3 regions of the Bacillus sp. iso_77 genome follow, and region 3 is predicted to be linked to each of the others. Evidence: riboswitches for the same ligand, from Rfam matches in the RefSeq annotation. Region 3 holds a riboswitch; each other region holds the start of a gene.
The links. A riboswitch is a leader RNA that binds a small molecule or an ion and turns the genes downstream of it on or off. The one in region 3 is predicted to bind S-adenosylmethionine.
Positions count from the first base shown of each region.

Region 1 (3,280 bases), 1.6 Mb from region 3:
CACATATTATTGCCTCCACGTTATGTTATTTCTTAAAAGTAGACCTATAATTAGACAGTATTTTGTCCAATTTTGTTTCACATTTTTACGCTTTTTGTAGAATTTTTTTTAATCAAAAGGAAAACCGCTTAAAATAAGCGGTTTTGTATGTTGTTATTCTCCTAATGCTTCCTTGCGAAGCGTGTCGGCTTTATCCGTTTTTTCCCATGGAAGATCCAAGTCATGACGGCCAAAGTGTCCGTATGCAGCGGTTTGTTTATAGATCGGACGACGTAAGTCAAGCATTTTAATAATGCCAGCTGGACGAAGATCAAAGTTTGCACGTACCACTTCAATTAATTTCTCTTCAGAGGCTTTTCCTGTTCCAAATGTATCAATTGAAATGGAGACAGGCTGTGCAACACCAATTGCATAAGCAAGCTGTACTTCACATGAATCTGCAAGACCAGCTGCTACGATGTTTTTCGCTACATAGCGAGCCGCATATGCTGCAGAACGGTCAACCTTCGTTGCATCCTTACCAGAGAAAGCACCGCCACCGTGACGAGCATACCCGCCATAAGTATCAACGATGATTTTACGTCCAGTTAAACCAGCATCCCCTTGAGGTCCACCGATAACAAAGCGGCCTGTTGGGTTGATGAAGTATTTTGTTTCTTCATCGATCAGTTCACTTGGAACGACAGGGCGGATGACATGCTCTTTTAAGTCGCTTTGAATTTGTTCAAGCGTCACTTCTGGTGCATGCTGTGTAGAAATAACCACCGTATCAATACGAACTGGTTTGTTTTGTTCATCATATTCAACTGTTACTTGAGTTTTTCCGTCTGGACGAAGGTATGCAAGTGTTTCATTCTTGCGTACTTCTGTTAAACGGCGAGATAATTTATGTGCAAGAGAAATCGGCAGTGGCATAAGCTCTTCAGTTTCGTTGTTTGCAAAACCAAACATCAGACCTTGGTCACCTGCACCGATTGCATCAATTTCTTCTTCAGTCATTGTTCCTTCACGTGCTTCAAGCGCTTTGTCTACACCTTGCGCAATATCAGCAGACTGTTCATCAATTGATGTAAGAACCGCACATGTTTCCGCATCAAAACCATATTTCGCACGTGTGTAGCCAATTTCCTTAATCGTGTCACGCACCGTCTTTGGAATGTCGACATAAGTAGACGTTGTAATCTCACCGCTTACTAATACGAGACCGGTTGTTACAGAAGTTTCACAGGCAACACGTGCATTTGGATCTTTCTTTAAAATTTCATCCAAAATGCTGTCTGAAATTTGATCACAGATTTTATCTGGATGTCCTTCGGTCACTGATTCTGAAGTAAATAAACGACGATTTTGACTCATAATGGCTATTTCCTCCTGTACAAGACCACATCATCCCAAGATGAGGCCTCCAATATGATACGGAACTCGTTCCCTCTTATATTTCAACATGTTTATATTAGAGATGTTATTGGCAATTTGTTCATATGATATCCCAAAAATAAAAAAACCATTTCCTTCATTGCGAGGAAAGGGTCTGAGATCGCATGCCTTTCACTCTTATCGCTCAAGGTGTTCTTGTACCTTGCATCAGGTTAGCACCTTGGTTTCTCAGCATGTTCATGCCTTTTTCATAAGAAACCGGTTGCTGGGCTTCATCGGGCCTGTCCCTCCACCAACTCGGGATAAGAGTATCCGTTCAATAAGATATCTTATCTTAAACCCTTGCGTCATGTCAATGGTTCATAGGAATTATCTCCCCTTTTTTTCACCTCATCATTAGCATCACCAAAAAGCATATTTTCATAGCAGAAATGAAAAAACACACACAAAAATGTTTAAATAGTATAGACTATTATTATCAATGTGTTATACTAATCAAAACAAACAAATTCAACGGTAAAGGAAGGGTTTTTTTATGAACTCAGTGGATTTAAAAGAAGATTTGCAGTCATTGCTCTCATTAGAAAATACGCACCAAAATTTATCTGTTCCGAAACTTGTTGAAAAGATTTTGGCACGTAATGAAGGCGTTTTAACTTCAACTGGTGCTGTCCGCGCCACAACGGGTGCCTACACTGGACGTTCGCCTAAAGATAAATTCATCGTAAAAGAAGAAAACTCTGAACATAAAATTGATTGGGGTCAAGTCAATCAGCCGATCTCGAAAGAGGCATTTGATCGTTTATATACAAAGGTTGTGTCATACTTAAAAGAACGTGATGAACTATTTGTCTTTGATGGTTTTGCAGGTGCTGACGAAAAATACCGTATGCCAATTACAGTTGTAAATGAATTCGCTTGGCACAATCTCTTTGCAAAGCAGCTATTCATCAGACCTGATGGATCAACACCATCATCAAACGAAAAACCTTTCACCATCTTATCTGCACCTCACTTTAAAGCAGATCCTGAAACAGATGGCACAAACTCTGAAACGTTTATTATCGTTTCTTTTGAAAAACGGACGATTCTGATCGGTGGAACAGAATATGCAGGAGAGATGAAAAAATCCATTTTCTCTGTTATGAACTACCTGCTTCCTGAACAAGATATTTTATCAATGCACTGCTCTGCTAACGTCGGTCAAGAAGGCGATGTTGCTTTATTTTTCGGCCTTTCAGGTACTGGAAAAACGACGCTTTCTGCAAGTGCAAGCCGCAAGCTGATTGGAGACGATGAGCATGGCTGGTCTAACACAGGTGTCTTCAATATTGAAGGCGGATGCTATGCAAAATGTGTGAACTTAAGTGAAGAAAAAGAACCACAAATTTACAAAGCCATCAGCTTCGGATCAGTGCTTGAAAATGTAGTACTTGATGAAGAAACACGTGAAGCAGATTATGATGACACATTCTTTACTGAAAATACACGTGCGGCTTACCCAATCGAAATGATTGATAACATCGTGAAACCAAGTATTGCAGGTCACCCATCTGCCATCGTCTTTTTAACAGCTGATGCATTCGGCGTTTTACCTCCAATCAGCCGTTTAACGAAAGAACAAGCCATGTACCACTTCTTGAGCGGTTACACAAGTAAATTAGCGGGAACTGAGCGTGGCGTGACGTCACCAGAAACAACGTTCTCTACTTGCTTTGGTTCACCATTCTTACCACTTCCTGCTCATGTCTATGCTGAAATGCTTGGTAAAAAAATCGATGAGCACGGCGCAAAAGTATTCCTTGTGAATACAGGCTGGACTGGCGGCGGCTACGGTACGGGCAAACGAATGAATCTTGCTCATACAAGAGCAATGGTGCAGGCAGCGATCGAAGGCGATCTT
Region 1 is NZ_CM149683.1:2,710,767-2,714,046, forward strand. Features, by position in the region: gene asnB (asparagine synthase (glutamine-hydrolyzing)) at 1-5, opposite strand, end outside; gene metK (methionine adenosyltransferase) at 154-1,356, opposite strand; SAM riboswitch class I at 1,552-1,686, opposite strand; gene pckA (phosphoenolpyruvate carboxykinase (ATP)) at 1,913-3,280, shown strand, end outside.
Region 1: it holds a riboswitch for S-adenosylmethionine, as region 3 does, so the genes downstream of both, metK (methionine adenosyltransferase) here and AC0VYC_RS05435 (bifunctional homocysteine S-methyltransferase/methylenetetrahydrofolate reductase) in region 3, are expected to answer to the same signal.

Region 2 (3,280 bases), 1.3 Mb from region 3:
ATCAAGTAGAAGAAGACGGCTCCATTCAAGACGATTACCGAATTGATTACCTCAGAAGTCATTTGCTTGAGGCAAGAGAAGCGATCGCAGACGGCGTTGATCTGATCGGCTATACAAGCTGGGGCCCAATTGATCTTGTCAGTGCATCAACAGCTGAAATGAAAAAACGCTACGGCTTCATTTATGTCGACCGCGACAATGAAGGCAACGGTACATTAGATAGAAAGAAAAAGAAAAGCTTTGATTGGTATAAACAAGTGATTGCGACAAATGGAAAGCATTTAGACGCATAAAAAAGAGAGACAAACCGCTGATCAAACGGTTTGTCTCTTTTTATTGTGAGTGGACTATGATGTCCACACTTGATCCGCAATCTCAATCACATGACGCAGCTTTTCCCATTGCTGTTCTTCTGTTAACAAATTGCCTTCCTCTGTTGAGGCGAATCCACATTGTGGGCTCAAACAGATTTGGTTGATGTCCACATATTGTGCCGCTTCCTCGATTCTTCTTTTGATCTGATCAACGGGTTCAAGTTCCCCATACTTTGAAGTGACAAGACCTAGTACGATTTGAAGGTTTGAATTTTTCACATAACGAAGGGGTTCGAATCCGCCAGAACGGTCATCGTCGAATTCTAAGAAGAGACCATCCAAATCCAGACCGGCAAAAATCGTTTCTGCCGCTGCCTCATAACCACCTTCGGCTGCCCAAGTTGATTTAAAGTTACCACGGCAAATGTGCATGGTGATCACTAAATCATCTGGTCGATCGGCAACCGCTTCATTGATTGTTTTCGCAAACGATTCACGCAGTTCATCTTCCTCGCGGCCAAAAGCTTTGATTTGTTCATGTCCTTTTTCAGAAAAGAACACGGCCCATGCTGTATCATCCAGCTGTAGATAACGGCAGCCTGCATCATAAAAAGCACGGATGGCTTTTTTATAAGCCTGTGCCACGTCATGGTGAAAATCATCTAAGCTGTCGTACACACCTTCTTCAAGCTTTCCACGGAAAAAGAGCATATTCGGACTTGGAATCGTCATTTTAGCCGTATGATCACCCGCGATGCTGTGAAGGAAGCGATAATCCTCCAGCATTGGATGATCAGTAAAATCAATCTTACCTGTTACTTTGATGCCTCTGGCTTTTGTTGTCGTATTGTGGAATTGAATGCCTTGGTCTGCTTCAAATCCTTCGACCCCATCTAGCCCTTCTAGAAAGTCAAAATGCCACCAAGCACGTCTGAACTCTCCATCTGTGACAACCTCTAATCCAATCTCCTTTTGCTTCTCGACAATACGAGTAATTTCTTCATTTTCAATTTGTCGGAGCTGCTCTGCTGTGAGTGTACCGTCTGCTTTTTGCTTGCGGGCTTCTTTGATGCGTTCAGAACGAAGTAAACTCCCTACTTGATCTGCGCGAAATGGCGGCTTTGTCGTTTTCTTACCAATGGTTTGTACTTGTGTCATGTTGAATCCCTTCTTTCTTCAGGTTATAAATCAAATAAAAAAGCTCTTCCTTGGATAAGGAAGAGCATCATATACTGTGAGATCTCTGCCTTATCTTCAAACAAGCATCAGCTTGTTTAAGGAATTAGCACCATTCTGTTCCTAGGAACAGCGGTTGCCGGGTTTCACAGGGCCAGTCCCTCCACCACTCTTAATAAGGTTACCTTTGATTTAATTTTCTTAATAAACACAATTATTCAATCTTTTTGAGAAAAAGTCAATGGTTTTTCCTATTTATTTTCCTACATAAACAAATCAGCGACGAGAACACCAGCTAATCCAACAAGTGAAAGAACAGTCACCATCAATGTCCAAGTTTTAAAAGTTTGAGCCATCGACAGATTAAAGTATTCTTTGTAAATCCAGAAACCCGCATCATTCACGTGAGAGAATGTAATACTGCCGGCGCCTGTTGCAATTACCATTAATTCTGGGCTGACTCCCGTCAAACCAATCAGCGGTGCAGAAATGCCAGCTGCTGTGAGACCCGCGACAGTCGCTGACCCTAAAGAGACACGAAGGACAGCTGCAATCAGCCAAGTGAGGAGCAGAGGAGACAGTGTGCTTCCTTGCATAATCCCTGCAATGTATTGATCAACACCGCTGTCAATGAGAACCTGTTTAAAAGCACCGCCGCCTGCAATGATCAATAGAATCATCGCAATGGAGCCAATTGAATCCTTAATCGATTTCATGACGTCCTGCATGCTCTTTCCTCTGCCAAGACCAAATGTGTAGATGGCAAGCAGCACAGAGATTAATAGGGCAATCGCCGGCTCACCTAAAAACTCAGCCGCCGGTAGCAGCGGGGAGGACGGGAAGAAAATTTCTAAACATGCTCTGAATGTCATGAGCAATACAGGTAAAATAGCGGTGAAAATACTAATGCCGAAGCTTGGCATTTCCTCTTCTGTAAATTCCTTTGGATTAAACAAGTCCTTTGGAATGTGTGCATGCAGTTGATCTTTCTTAAATAGTTTCGTAAACAAAAGTCCGCCTACTAAAACAGCAGGAATGGCTAAAATAATTCCAACCAATAAGGTTTGTCCCATGTTGGCTTGAAATACATTGGCAATGGCTGTCGGCCCTGGGTGAGGAGGGAGGAAGCCATGTGTTGTAATGAGTGCAGCGACGAGCGGCATTCCCACATACAACACAGGAAGTCTTGCGGCTTGAGCAATGGTAAAGACTAATGGAATAAGAATAATGAATCCGGTTTCATAAAATAGAGCAATTCCGATAACAAATCCAGTCAGCATCGTCGCCCATTGGATTTTCCCGATACCAAAGCGGTCGATGAGTGTCATGGCAATACGCTGAGCACCGCCAGAATCAGCCATCAATTTACCAAGCATCGCTCCAAAGCCAAGAACCAACGCCAGATGGCCGAGTGTACTTCCAAGCCCTTTTTCGACTGAAGCAATCGCTTCAAGTGGTGACATGCCTTCTAAAACGGCAACGATTAAAGAGACAATAATCAACGAAATGAAAGCGTTTAACTTAAAGACAACCATGAGTAAAAGTAATAACAAAACGCCAAGTCCGATAAAAACTAACGACATGATCTTTCCTCCTTTGTGCTGCATAAGGGAGCGTGAACGCCCCCTCTGCTTTATCCTTCAAGTATGTCTACTGCTTCTTTTAACGTATCCTTTGAGCCAACATTTCCCGGGAAAATCACATAAGACATAAATGGGAATTTGCTTTCTTCTCCTGTTTGCCAAACGGGAATACCTGGTCTGATTTGACCTGCGACGGTCGCACGTTTG
Region 2 is NZ_CM149683.1:3,543,195-3,546,474, reverse strand. Features, by position in the region: gene AC0VYC_RS18270 (glycoside hydrolase family 1 protein) at 1-293, shown strand, start outside; gene AC0VYC_RS18265 (5-methyltetrahydropteroyltriglutamate--homocysteine S-methyltransferase) at 348-1,472, opposite strand; SAM riboswitch class I at 1,560-1,672, opposite strand; gene AC0VYC_RS18260 (gluconate:H+ symporter) at 1,754-3,073, opposite strand; gene AC0VYC_RS18255 (four-carbon acid sugar kinase family protein) at 3,124-3,280, opposite strand, start outside.
Region 2: it holds a riboswitch for S-adenosylmethionine, as region 3 does, so the genes downstream of both, AC0VYC_RS18265 (5-methyltetrahydropteroyltriglutamate--homocysteine S-methyltransferase) here and AC0VYC_RS05435 (bifunctional homocysteine S-methyltransferase/methylenetetrahydrofolate reductase) in region 3, are expected to answer to the same signal.

Region 3 (3,280 bases):
CCTGGGAAGTCTCCAATTTTAGACGGATCGCCTGTGATGGCTAAAATATCGGTTAGTCCAAGCGTGTCCAGTCCCATTAAGTGGGATTGGAGTCCAATCAAATTGCGATCACGACATGTGATATGGACAAGTGAACGCATATCAAGCTGCTGTTTTAATAAAGCGCCGCATGCCACATTGCTAATACGCGGGGTAGCTAGAGAGTTATCGGCCAGTGTGAGGGCATCAATGCCTGCACTTTTTAATTCGTTCGCTGCGATAAGGAATTTTTCAAAGTTCAGCTTCTTCGGCGGGTCCAGCTCGACGATAATCGAACGTTTTTTCACAGCAAGCTCGTCAAGACCTGGTTCTGTTCGTTGATCTTGGATGGAAATGATTTCTTCTTTTAATACTTTCACTTCTTTTTCGGTGATAGGTGCTAAATCTTTGACCGCCTCAGCCATGGCGCTAATATGCTGAGGGGTTGTTCCGCAGCAGCCTCCAATGATTCGTGCGCCTTGATTTCTAAACTCAAGTGCACTTTTTCGGAAATAATCATTATCTGTATCATAGACGAGTCTGCCTTCTTCAAGGGAGGGGAGACTACTGTTTGGATAGACAGATAAATGCGAATTTTGCAAAAGTGGAACGCCTTCAAGTGCCTGAATCATATGATAAGGGCCTAATCGGCAGTTAATGCCGACGACATCAGCGCCAAGTGAGGATAATTCAGATAAACCGTCTTTTAGCGGTGTACCGTCCTGCAATACACCTTGCTCATGCATGGAGACGTTCATGACAATCGGAAGCGCTGTTTCTTTGCGAGCAATCTCAAGAACGGCTTTTGCTTCTTCAATATCGTAATACGTTTCAAGCAGTAACCCATCAGGCTCTTCATTTAAAAGGATATAGAGCTGTTCTCTAAAGCTCCGTTTAATCTCGTCTAAAGAGTAGGCATTTTTGTTAAATGTTCGAATGCCGCCGATTGTTCCGAGGACATAAGCTGAGCCAGCGGCTGCTTTGGCAATTTGTACAGCTTTTGTGTTGATGCGTTTTGTTTCTTCCTCTAAACCGTAGCGGGATAGTTTAATATAATTCGCACCGTATGTGTTCGTTTGAATAATGTCCGCTCCAGCTTGCACATATGCTTCGTGCACTCTTTTGACTTCATCTTCTTTTGATAAATTTAATTCTTCAAAGCAGCGGTCAATGCCATAAGAGTATAAAAGTGTTCCCATTGCTCCATCAGCAATCAGTACGCGATTTTGTAAGTCTTGTAATAGGCCCATTGGTTTCCTCCTTATTTCTATGTAACAAAAAAAGCCTTCTGATAAGAAGAAGACTTTTTGGCTGTATTGAAATTCTTCTCCTTATCTTCCAAGCAGTTGCTTGCTGGATTTAGCACCTTGGTCATAGAAAATAGATTTCTACTACACCGGTTGCTGAGGCTTCACAGGGCCAGTCCCTCTGCCTCTCTTGATAAGAAAGCGATATGAACATGTCAATGAATTGAACTTCCATCAACTGTATCGAAAAAATCGGAAATAATCAATGGAAAATTTGAAATTTATCGAAAATTTATAAATTGGACGTCAATCGGTAAATCTGCCTTGCGCATGAGCGCCATCACTTCTTGTAAATCATCTTTATTTTTTCCTGTCACACGCACTTGGTCATCTTGAAATTGCGACTTTACTTTTATACCAGATTGTTTGATCAAGGCATTGATCTTTTTGGCATTGTCCTTATCAATCCCGCTAATCAGCTTTGCACGCTGGCGAACGGTTCCACCTAGGGCATGTTCTGTTTTTCCGTAGTCAATGTTTTTAGTCGGTACGTTTCGTTTAATCAGTTTTGTCACAAGGACATCCTTTAGCTGCTCCAGCTTGAAGTCATCATCAGAAATGAGAACGAGTTCTTCTTTTTCTAGTGAAATATCACTTTTACTTCCTTTAAAATCATAACGGTTTTTAATTTCTTTCAGTGCTGCTTGAATGGCGTTTTGCACTTCTGGCAGCTCCACCTTCGATACAATATCAAATGAACTTTCTTTTGCCATCACATATGACCTCCAACTATAGATATTGCGTCTATTTTATCATGCCCATAGGGGAAGAAGAAACTTTATCGAAGCGAGTTCAGATGCATGCGGTATAATTCAAGTACAGTTTGTCCACTTTAGCTAACAGAACTAGAGATGTTCATGATGACAGAAGTATAGTAGAATAAAGTGAATCAAAAGATGAACGAACGCTCTTTTAAGGGCAGATAGGAAGGAAGAGAACATGAGACCAGGTGAGCAACTGACCTTGCAAATAGATAACGAGATGGAATACGGCTACTTTTTAACAGATGGCGAAGATTCTGTTCTCCTACATCGCAGTGAGATGACAGAGGATATTGGAGATCGTGATGAAGTAGAGGTCTACTTATATGTAGATCATGAGGAAAGACTGGCAGCGACGATGAAAATTCCTAAAATCAATGCACATACATACGATTGGGTAGAAGTCGTAGACGTTGTAGAAGATATGGGTGCTTTTGTCGATATAGGTTTGTCAAAGGATGCACTTGTTGCAACTGAACACCTCCCGCCTTTTGAGGAAGCGTGGCCGAAAAAAGGCGACAAACTATACTGTATGCTCAAAGTGACAAGTTACGGGAGAATGTTCGCAAAACCAGCCACTGAAGATGTGATCAGTGAATTATTTACTGAGGCGCCAGAAACGTTAATGAACAAAGAAATGACGGGAACGATTTATCGCTTAATTGCGACAGGTTCTTTTATGCTGACAGATACAGGCGTGCGTGGGTTTATCCACCGCACGGAACGAAAGGAAGAGCCTAGATTAGGATCGACCGTGACAGGACGCGTCATTGCAGTGAAAGAGGACGGAACCGTGAACGTTTCTCTGCTGCCTAGAAAACAGGATGCATTATCTGTCGATGCAGAAGAAATTTTAACTTACATGAGAACGAGAAACGGTGCAATGCCTTACGGGGATAAAAGTGATCCAGAAGATATCCGAGAAAGATTTCAAATGAGCAAAGCAGCCTTCAAACGAGCATTAGGTCATCTGATGAAAAATGATCTTGTTTACCAAAAAGAAGGATGGACATACGAGAAAAAGTGAGCATTTGCTCACTTTTTTTATTTTTATCATAAATAATGGTTTTTTTCAGTGAAAAAAGTCATGAAAAAAGCTGAAAATCCTTCACTTTATCATTGAAACAATGCCTCTCAAATCCGATAAATAAGGGGTAAGGATGATAAAAGGAGTGTGTTTTTGGATGAAAGTGA
Region 3 is NZ_CM149683.1:1,088,753-1,092,032, forward strand. Features, by position in the region: gene AC0VYC_RS05435 (bifunctional homocysteine S-methyltransferase/methylenetetrahydrofolate reductase) at 1-1,268, opposite strand, end outside; SAM riboswitch class I at 1,347-1,465, opposite strand; gene AC0VYC_RS05440 (YajQ family cyclic di-GMP-binding protein) at 1,547-2,038, opposite strand; gene AC0VYC_RS05445 (CvfB family protein) at 2,265-3,113, shown strand; gene AC0VYC_RS05450 (BMP family lipoprotein) at 3,271-3,280, shown strand, end outside.